Jilunia laotingensis: one gene and its partner. The protein of the gene in region 1 interacts with the protein of each later gene in a pairwise test. Links are inferred from orthologs where the notes say so. Each region holds a gene or a part of one and is shown in the gene's direction. Other genes may lie near its edges.

What was found. Proteins that work in one complex are often made in the same cells at the same time.
Region 2: the proteins of H8744_RS08555 (region 1) and ftsZ interact in binary tests that used the Escherichia coli proteins (3 or more experiments, as listed by UniProt). The link is inferred for Jilunia laotingensis from one-to-one orthologs.

Annotation. Positions count from the first base shown.
Region 1 is NZ_JACRTF010000001.1:2,265,694-2,271,632, forward strand. Bases 1,911-4,748 are described here. They hold H8744_RS08555 (rod shape-determining protein), read left to right. Parts: upstream 1,911-2,737; coding sequence 2,738-3,760; downstream 3,761-4,748. Other genes in these bases: purH (bifunctional phosphoribosylaminoimidazolecarboxamide formyltransferase/IMP cyclohydrolase), read left to right, coding at 1,911-2,678; mreC (rod shape-determining protein MreC), read left to right, coding at 3,771-4,613; mreD (rod shape-determining protein MreD), read left to right, coding at 4,613-4,748. Outside these bases: H8744_RS08545 (M13 family metallopeptidase), read left to right, coding at 1-1,003; more of purH, read left to right, coding at 1,155-1,910; more of mreD, read left to right, coding at 4,749-5,110; H8744_RS08570 (peptidoglycan D,D-transpeptidase FtsI family protein), read left to right, coding at 5,113-5,939. UniProt on the Escherichia coli protein: Forms membrane-associated dynamic filaments that are essential for cell shape determination. Acts by regulating cell wall synthesis and cell elongation, and thus cell shape.
Region 2 is NZ_JACRTF010000001.1:1,111,463-1,115,619, forward strand. The notes cover bases 1,178-4,157. They hold ftsZ (cell division protein FtsZ), read left to right. Parts: upstream 1,178-2,002; coding sequence 2,003-3,313; downstream 3,314-4,157. Other genes in these bases: ftsA (cell division protein FtsA), read left to right, coding at 1,178-1,969; H8744_RS04435 (GatB/YqeY domain-containing protein), read left to right, coding at 3,414-3,863; H8744_RS04440 (hypothetical protein), read right to left, coding at 4,066-4,157. Also shown: H8744_RS04420 (cell division protein FtsQ/DivIB), read left to right, coding at 1-444; more of ftsA, read left to right, coding at 530-1,177. UniProt on the Escherichia coli protein: Essential cell division protein that forms a contractile ring structure (Z ring) at the future cell division site. The regulation of the ring assembly controls the timing and the location of cell division.

The DNA of each region.
Region 1 (5,939 bases):
GCGTTGGAAACGTGCTGTAAGCACGGTAGACGGTTCATTGGGTGAAGCTGTCGGCCAAATGTATGTAGAGAAATACTTCCCGGCTGCCGCTAAAGAACGTATGGTAGGTCTAGTGAAAAACCTGCAGACCTCTTTGGGCGAGCGTATTCAGAAATTGCCTTGGATGAGTGACGAAACCAAGCAGAAAGCACTTGAGAAATTGGCTACTTTCCATGTCAAGATTGGTTATCCGGACAAATGGAAAGATTACTCTTCATTGGATATTAAGAATGATACTTATTGGGCAAACATCGAACGTGCCAACCAGTGGGGACATAATGAAATGATTGCTAAGGCCGGCAAACCGGTAGATAAGGATGAGTGGATGATGACCCCTCAGACAGTAAATGCATATTACAATCCTACGACCAATGAAATTTGTTTCCCGGCTGGAATCTTACAATATCCGTTCTTCGATATGGATGCCGACGATGCCTTCAACTATGGTGCTATCGGTGTGGTGATCGGTCATGAAATGACTCACGGATTTGACGATCAGGGACGGCAGTATGACAAAGACGGTAATCTGAAAGATTGGTGGACTGAACAAGATGCAAAGAACTTTGAAGAACGTGCCCAAGTGATGGTTAACTTCTTTGACAGCATTGAAGTGGCACCGGGCGTACAAGCAAATGGCGAAGTTACGCTGGGCGAAAATATTGCCGATCACGGTGGCTTGCAAGTATCTTATCAGGCATTCAAGAATGCTACGGCTCAGGCTCCGTTGCCCGTTGAAAATGGTTTTACACCCGAACAACGCTTCTTCTTGTCATATGCTAATGTATGGGCCGGCAATATCCGTCCGGAAGAAATTCTTCGTTTGACCAAACTCGATGTGCATTCATTGGGTAAATGGCGTGTGGATGGAGCATTGCCACAGATTGACGCATGGTATGAAGCATTTAACATTACGGAGGAAGATCCGTTGTATATACCGGCTGATAAACGTGTATCTATTTGGTAATAGTTTCGTATAAACGATAACCCTTATATGAAAGCGCTGGCTCATAATCTTTTGAGTCAACGCTTTTTTATCATTAATTCACACCTTATTTGTTACGCGCGATAAACAATATTTCGTAACTTTGCACACCAAATACTTAATAAGCAAGCCCATGTCTGAGTCTAAAAGAATTAAAACCGCATTGGTGTCGGTTTATCATAAGGAAGGTTTGGATGAAATTATCACCAAACTGCATGAAGAAGGTGTAGAGTTTTTATCGACAGGCGGAACTCGCCAGTTTATCGAATCATTAGGATATCCCTGCAAGGCTGTGGAAGATCTGACTTCTTATCCCTCCATCCTTGGTGGCCGTGTGAAAACTCTCCATCCGAAAATATTCGGAGGTATCCTTTGCCGTCGCGGGCTGGAACAGGACATCCAGCAGATTGAGAAATATGAAATACCGGAAATAGACCTCGTGATCGTAGACCTCTATCCGTTTGAAGCCACAGTTGCTTCGGGCGCGGATGAGGCCGCCATCATTGAGAAGATCGATATAGGCGGAATCTCATTGATTCGTGCCGCTGCAAAAAACTATAATGATGTCGTGATCGTTGCTTCTCAGGCGCAGTATAAACCGTTGCTCGACATGTTGATGGAACACGGGGCAACTTCTACGCTTGAAGAACGCCGTTGGATGGCTAAAGAAGCATTTGCTGTGTCGTCCCATTACGATTCCGCGATCTTCAACTACTTTGACGCGCAGGAAGGTTCGGCTTTCCGTTGCTCGGTCAACGATCAGAAAACTCTTCGTTACGGTGAGAATCCGCATCAAAAAGGTTACTTCTATGGAAACTTGGATGCGATGTTCGACCAGATTCATGGAAAGGAAATCTCATACAACAACTTGCTTGACATAAATGCGGCTGTTGATTTGATCGATGAGTTTGAAGATGTGACGTTCGCCATATTGAAGCACAACAACGCCTGTGGCTTGGCTTCACGGCCTGCCGTCATCGATGCATGGAAAGATGCTTTGGCAGGTGATCCGGTTTCTGCGTTTGGCGGAGTGTTGGTTACGAATGCGGTGATTGACAAGGAGACTGCTGAAGAGATCAATAAGATATTCTTTGAAGTTGTGATAGCTCCCGATTATGACGTGGATGCACTTGAGATTCTGGGGCAGAAAAAGAATCGCATCATTCTTGTCCGCAAAGAGGCTAAATTGCCCAAGAAGCAATTCCGGTCTTTACTTAACGGTGTGCTTGTGCAGGAGAAAGATACGAATATAGAAACCACAGCCGATTTGAAGACTGTGACCGATAAAGTGCCTACTCCGGAAGAAGTAGAAGACATGTTGTTTGCCAATAAGATTGTGAAAAACAGCAAGTCGAATGCGATTGTTCTGGCCAAAGGGAAACAGTTGCTGGCAAGCGGTGTAGGTCAGACTTCACGTGTCGATGCGCTTAAGCAAGCAATCGAAAAAGCGAAATCATTCGGTTTCGATCTGAAAGGAGCTGTCATGGCATCGGATGCTTTCTTCCCCTTCCCGGACTGTGTGGAGATAGCAGGTAATGAAGGTATTACAGCTGTTATCCAACCGGGTGGTTCGGTAAAGGATGAACTGACGTTCGATTATTGTAATGAACATGGCATTGCGATGGTAACGACAGGCATCCGTCATTTTAAACATTAATATAGATGGGAATTAAGGTTCGTCCTTAATTCTCCATTCTTAATTCTTCATTAAATTATATGGGATTATTCTCTTTTACGCAAGAAATTGCGATGGACCTTGGCACTGCCAACACTATCATCATTACCAATGGTAAGATTGTAGTGGACGAACCGTCGGTGGTAGCTTTGGATCGTCGTACAGATAAGATGATTGCCGTGGGTGAAAAGGCAAAGTTGATGCATGAAAAAACCCACGAAAATATACGCACAATCCGTCCGTTGCGTGACGGTGTAATTGCCGACTTCTATGCTTGCGAGCAGATGATGCGCGGACTTATTAAGCAGGTCAACACCCGTGGACATCTGTTTTCCCCCTCTTTGCGTATGGTGATTGGTGTCCCTTCCGGTAGTACGGAGGTTGAGCTGCGTGCCGTTCGTGACTCTGCCGAACATGCGGGTGGCAGGGACGTTTATCTGGTATTTGAGCCGATGGCAGCTGCTATCGGTATCGGTATCGATGTCGAGGCACCCGAAGGGAACATGATTGTTGATATAGGTGGTGGCTCTACGGAAATTGCTGTAATATCGTTGGGCGGTATCGTTTCGAATAACTCGATTCGTATTGCCGGGGATGATCTTACTGCCGATATTCAGGAATATATGAGCCGTCAGCATAATGTGAAAGTCAGTGAACGTATGGCGGAACGTATTAAGATTAATGTAGGCGCTGCACTTACCGAACTTGGTGATGATGCTCCCGAAGATTATATCGTTCACGGGCCGAATCGCATCACGGCACTTCCGATGGAAGTTCCGGTATGTTATCAGGAAGTGGCACATTGCTTGGAAAAATCTATTTCTAAGATTGAAACCGCCATTCTGAGCGCATTGGAGAACACTCCTCCCGAGCTTTATGCCGATATTGTACACAACGGTATTTATCTTGCTGGTGGCGGTGCATTGCTTCGTGGTCTGGACAAACGTTTAACGGATAAGATAAATATTCCTTTCCATATTGCTGAAGATCCTCTTCATGCGGTGGCAAAAGGTACGGGAGTAGCATTGAAGAATGTAGATCGCTTCTCGTTCCTGATGAGATGAGAATTTGTTTATGCGAAACTTACTCAACTTTCTTATAAAGTACAATTACTGGTTCCTCTTTGTTTTTCTGGAGGTAATCAGTTTTGTTTTGTTGTTTCGCTTTAACTACTATCAGCAGAGTGTCTTTTTTACATCGGCTAATGTCGTTTCCGGTAAGGTATACGAGGTTTCCGGTGGGATTACTTCTTATTTTCACTTGAAAACTGTTAATGAGGGCCTGCTTGACCGGAATATGCTGCTTGAACAACAGATATCCAATTTGGAGAAGGTGTTGAAGGATCATAAATTAGATTCTACAAGTATAAACAGTATACGAGGCATTTCTGATAATAGTTACCAGATATTTAAGGCACATGTTATCAATAACAGTTTGAATCAGGCTGATAATTATATTACGCTTGATCAGGGGAGTGCTGAGGGTATCCGTCCGGAAATGGGTGTTGTCGATGGAAACGGAGTGGTAGGGATTGTTTATAAAACATCTCCGGACTATTCACTTGTCATATCGGTGCTGAATAGCAAGTCAAGTATCAGTTGCAAGATCGTAGGAAGCGAGTATTTTGGTTACTTGAAGTGGGAGCATGGTGATTCACGTTATGCTTATCTGAGGGATCTGCCTCGTCACGCAGAATTCAATTTGGGAGATACAGTGGTGACAAGCGGTTATTCGACTGTTTTTCCGGAAGGAGTGATGGTAGGTACGGTTGATGATATGTCCGATTCTAATGACGGTCTTTCTTATCTGTTGAAGATTAAGCTGGCGACTGATTTTGGCAAATTGAGTGATGTGAGAGTAATCGCCCGGAGCGGTCGGGAAGAGCAGAAAGAGCTTGAAAAATCGGTTGCGAACTAATGATTATAAATTATATACATAGGATAGGATGGTTGGTCGGTTTGGTGCTTCTTCAAGTGCTGATACTGAACAATGTTCATATCGGGGGGTATGCTACGCCTTTTCTATATGTCTATTTCATCCTCAAATTTCCTTCCGGCACCTCAAGGAATGAATTGATGTTGTGGGCTTTCTTTTTGGGATTAATGATCGATATATTTTCTAATACACCCGGAATGAATGCTGCAGCTACGGTTTTACTGGCTTTTGTGCGTCCTACCTTCTTACGTTTGTTCACTCCACGTGATACGCTGGATAGCATTATCCCGTCTATTCGGACTTTGGGAATCTCTTCTTTTCTAAAGTACGCAGTGACATGTGTCTTTATTCATAATCTGGTATTGTTGAGTCTAGAATTCTTTTCTTTTTCCAGTATCCCTCTGCTGCTGTTACGCGTAGTTGCGTGTACATTATTGACTGTTACATGTATTATGGCTGTTGAAGGTATAAGGAGATAGTCATGGCAAAGGATTATGTATTAGAAAAACGAAAATTTGTTATTGGAGGAGTTGCTATTTGTATCGTCCTTATTTATTTGATACGCCTGTTTGTATTACAGATTTCTACGGATGACTATAAGAAAAATGCGGATAGTAACGCCTTCTTGAATAAAATACAGTATCCCTCTCGTGGAGCTGTTTACGATCGTAACGGTAAACTGCTTGTTTTTAATCAGCCGGCTTATGACATAACGATTGTCCCTAAGGAGATTGAGAATCTGGATACTCTGGATCTTTGTCGTACGTTGAACATAACCCATGCGCAGTTTCTGAAGATCATGAGTGATATGCGGGATCGCCGTAGAAATCCCGGTTATTCGAGATATACTAACCAGTTATTCATGTCCCAGCTGTCTGCCGAAGAATGTGGGGTGTTTCAGGAGAAGCTATTCAAATTTCCCGGGTTTTATATCCAGCGCCGTACTATCCGTCAATATACTTATAACTCTGCCGCCCATGCTTTGGGAGATATCGGTGAAGTGTCCATGCGTGATATAGAAAATGATGATTACTACATACGCGGAGATTTCATCGGGAAACAGGGAGTGGAAAAATCATATGAGAAATATCTTCGTGGGGAGAAAGGTGTCGAGATATTGCTGCGCGATGCGCATGGGCGCATACAAGGCCATTATATGGATGGAAAGTTCGACCGTCCTTCCATTCCGGGGAAAAATCTGACATTAGGTATCGATATTGACCTGCAAATGTTGGGCGAAAGGTTGATGCAAAACAAAATCGGTAGTATTGTTGCCATTGAACCGGAGACAGGAGAGATACTCTGTCT
Region 2 (4,157 bases), 1.2 Mb from region 1 along the record:
GGCAAGATATGTATCGAGGTGAAACAACGTATTCCGATTCTCCGCATCATGAGCAACAACGGTGAGAATTATTATGTTGACAATAAAGGCACGATCATGCCTCCCGAAGCAAAATGCGTGGCTCGTCGGACAATTGTCACGGGAAATGTAGAAAAGTCGTTTGCAATGAGGGATTTATATAAGTTTGGTGTATTTTTGCAGAACAATCCGTTCTGGGATGCACTTATAGAACAGATACATGTCCTTCCCGGAAATGATATAGAATTTGTACCGCGAATAGGCGACCATATTGTTTATCTTGGCAAACTGGAGAATTTCGAGAGTAAGCTCGACCGCCTGAAAACATTCTATGAAAAGGGATTGAACCAAGTGGGATGGAATAAATATTCGCGTATCAGTCTGGAATTCAACAACCAGATTATCTGTACAAAAAGAGAAGGCTGAGAAAAGTGAAGAGTAAGAAGTGAAGAGAAGTAACGGAATCTCGGCTTATAATGTAATGTATAACTTGTAATTTGTAATTAAATATATGGCAACAACAGAATTTATCGCCGCTATTGAACTGGGTTCATCAAAGGTTGCCGGCATTGCCGGAAGAAAGAACAGTGACGGAAGTATGCAGGTGTTGGCTTATGCCAAAGAAGATTCTTCTTCATTTATCCGGAAAGGAATCATCTATAATCTGGATAAGACAGCCCAAAGTCTCACGTCCATCATTAATAAGTTGGAAGGCGATCTGAAAAACTCGATCGCCAAAGTATATGTAGGTATCGGTGGGCAGTCGCTCCGTACGGTACGGAACGTTGTAAGCCGCGACCTGAACGAAGAGACCATCATTACGCAGGAATTGGTCGATGCTATCTGTGACGAGAATCTGGAGATTCCGTTAGTAGATATGGATATACTGGATGTTGCCCCGCAAGAATATAAGATAGGAAACAATCTGCAGGCGGATCCGGTCGGTGTAGCCGGAAGCCATATCGAAGGCCGTTTCTTGAACATTGTGGCACGCGCCTCCATCAAGAAAAACCTGGAACGTTGTTTCGAGCAAGCCAAGATAGAGATCGCCGATCTGATGATCGCCCCGTTAGTAACCGCCAATGCGGTATTGACCGAAAGCGAGCGGCGTTCGGGTTGTGCCCTCATCGATTTCGGTGCCGATACGACAACAATCTCCGTTTATAAGAATAACATCCTCCGTTTCCTCACGGTATTGCCGTTGGGAGGAAACAGCATCACCCGCGACATTACCTCCCTCCAGATGGAAGAAGAGGAAGCCGAACGGTTAAAGATCGCTTACGGGAATGCCGTTTATGAAGAGAATGAGGAGGAAGAAGGAGCTACCTGCCAGTTGGAAGACGGCAACCGCAGCATCGAACTGCGCGTGCTGAATAATATCATCGAGGCACGTACCGAAGAGATCATTGCCAATGTGTGGAATCAAATACAAAACTCCGGTTATGACGATAAGTTACTATCCGGTCTTATCCTCACAGGCGGTGCCGCTAACCTCAAGAGTCTGGACGAAATGCTTCGCAAAAGAAGCAAGATCGAAAAGGTGCGGACGGCACGCAATATTCGCAACACAGTACATGCCGGAAGCGACCTGATAAAGAAAGACGGTACACATAACACCATGCTCGGACTGTTGTTCGAGGGGAAAGAGAATTGCTGTCTCGTAGAAGAAGTTCGTCCGGTTATCACTCCGCATGTGCAGCCGACCCCCGAGCCGGTCAACATGTTCGAAGAAGACGAGACGCTGAAAGAACAGGAAGCAGCCGCCCGCGAAGCCAAGAGGAAGAGAGAAGAAGAAGACAAACGCCGGAGAGAAGAAGACAGGCGCAGAAAAGAGGAAGAAAAGCGCAAGAAGGAAGAAGCCCGCAAGAAAAAGAAAGAAGGACCCAGCTGGTTTGAAAAGACCTTCAATAAAATCTCCAATGAGATATTCTCTGACGATGATATGAAATAATCAGTAATTAGTAATTTGTAATCTATAGAAGTTATGGACGAGATAGTACAATTCGATTTCCCGACAGATTCGCCGAAAATCATCAAAGTAATCGGTGTAGGCGGTGGTGGCGGTAATGCTGTCAACCACATGTACCGGGAAGGCATACATGACGTAACATTCGTTCTCTGCAATACCGACAATCAGGCTTTGGCAGAATCGCCCGTACCGGTGAAACTGCAACTGGGACGTAATATCACCGAAGGTCTTGGAGCCGGTAACCGTCCGGACCGTGCGCGGGATGCCGCCGAAGAGAGCATCGAAGATATCAAGACGTTGCTGCAGGACGGTACGAAAATGGTATTCATCACTGCAGGTATGGGAGGAGGAACCGGAACGGGTGCAGCCCCGGTCATCGCCCGCATTGCAAAAGAAATGGATATATTGACCGTCGGCATTGTCACTATCCCTTTCATTTTTGAAGGTGAAAAGAAGATAATTCAGGCACTCGACGGTGTAGAGCGTATCGCCCAGCATGTAGATGCTTTGTTGGTGATCAACAACGAACGGCTGAGGGAGATCTATTCCGACCTGACGTTCATGAATGCGTTTGGCAAAGCGGATGACACCCTTTCCATCGCAGCCAAGAGCATTGCAGAGATCATCACTATGCGCGGTACGGTGAACCTGGACTTTGCCGATGTAAAAACGATACTGAAAGATGGTGGCGTAGCCATCATGAGTACCGGATTCGGTGAAGGCGAAAACCGTGTGACGAAAGCCATCGATGATGCCCTTCATTCCCCGTTGCTGAACAACAACGACATCTTCAATGCCAAGAAGGTCATGCTGAACGTCTCCTTCTGTCCGACCTCAGAGCTAATGATGGAGGAAATGAACGAGATTCACGAGTTCATGAGCAAGTTCCGCGAAGGAGTAGAAGTGATCTGGGGTGTGGCAATGGACAACGCACTGGAATCGAGAGTCAAGATCACCGTACTTGCAACAGGATTCGGTGTAGAAGACGTGCCCGGCATGGACAGCGTACTCGAAAAACGGAGTCAGGAGGAAGAAGAACGCCAACTCCAACTCGAAGAAGAAAAAGAAAAGAACAAAGAACGCATCCGCAAAGCTTATGGCGAAAGTGCCAGCGGGATCGGCAGCAAGAACCTGCGTAAACGCCGCCACATCTACATCTTCAGTGCGGAGGATCTTGACAATGATGATATCATTGCCATGGTGGAAGATTCCCCGACCTATCTACGGGATAAAACTACACTTGGCAAGATACGTGCAAAGGCAGCTTTGGAAGAAGAAATAGCGACAGAAGAAGCGGTAGACGAAAGCGGAATGATCACGTTCTAAGTGAGAAGTTAAGAGTGACAAATTAAAAACGAAGAACAATATGTAATGGAGGCAATTGTTTCCATTATACATTGTAAACTATAAAACAGCAGATATTATCATGGATTTATTTGAAAGAGTCAGCGAAGACATTAAAAACGCAATGAAGGCGAAAGACAAAGTTGCCCTTGAAACATTGAGAAACGTAAAGAAATTCTTCCTTGAAGCAAAAACAGCTCCGGGAGCAAACGATACTCTCACAGACGATGCTGCACTGAAAATCATCCAGAAGCTTGTAAAACAGGGAAAAGATGCAGCCGAAATCTATGTAGGACAAGGACGACAAGATTTGGCCGATGCAGAACTTGCTCAGGTAAAAGTGATGGAAGCCTATCTCCCGAAACAAATGACACCGGAAGAATTGGAAGCTGCCATTAAAGAGATTATCGCAGAAACAGGAGCCACAAGCGGCAAAGACATGGGCAAAGTGATGGGTGTTGCATCCAAGAAACTTGCCGGACTGGCAGAAGGCCGTGCTATCTCAACAAAAGTCAAAGAATTGCTGGGATAAGAAAAGAATTTCCCTGGTAGCTCAACCATCGCCTTGGACAATCAAGAGATGGGTCATTAGTAAAAGCTATCGGTTAAATATAGACTCTCTTTAGACACGAATTTCACGGTTGCCCCGTGAATAGTTTTAAAGCATATAGCAATCGTGAAATCCATGTCTAAAAGAAAGTAAATGATGACTTGCGCCACAATCATACAAGAATTTATAATATAAGTGCAGCTATTTCAGGTGACAATGCAATACTTCCATCCTCACCGATAACAATAAAATGGGCGTTAGACAGTGTATTAATAA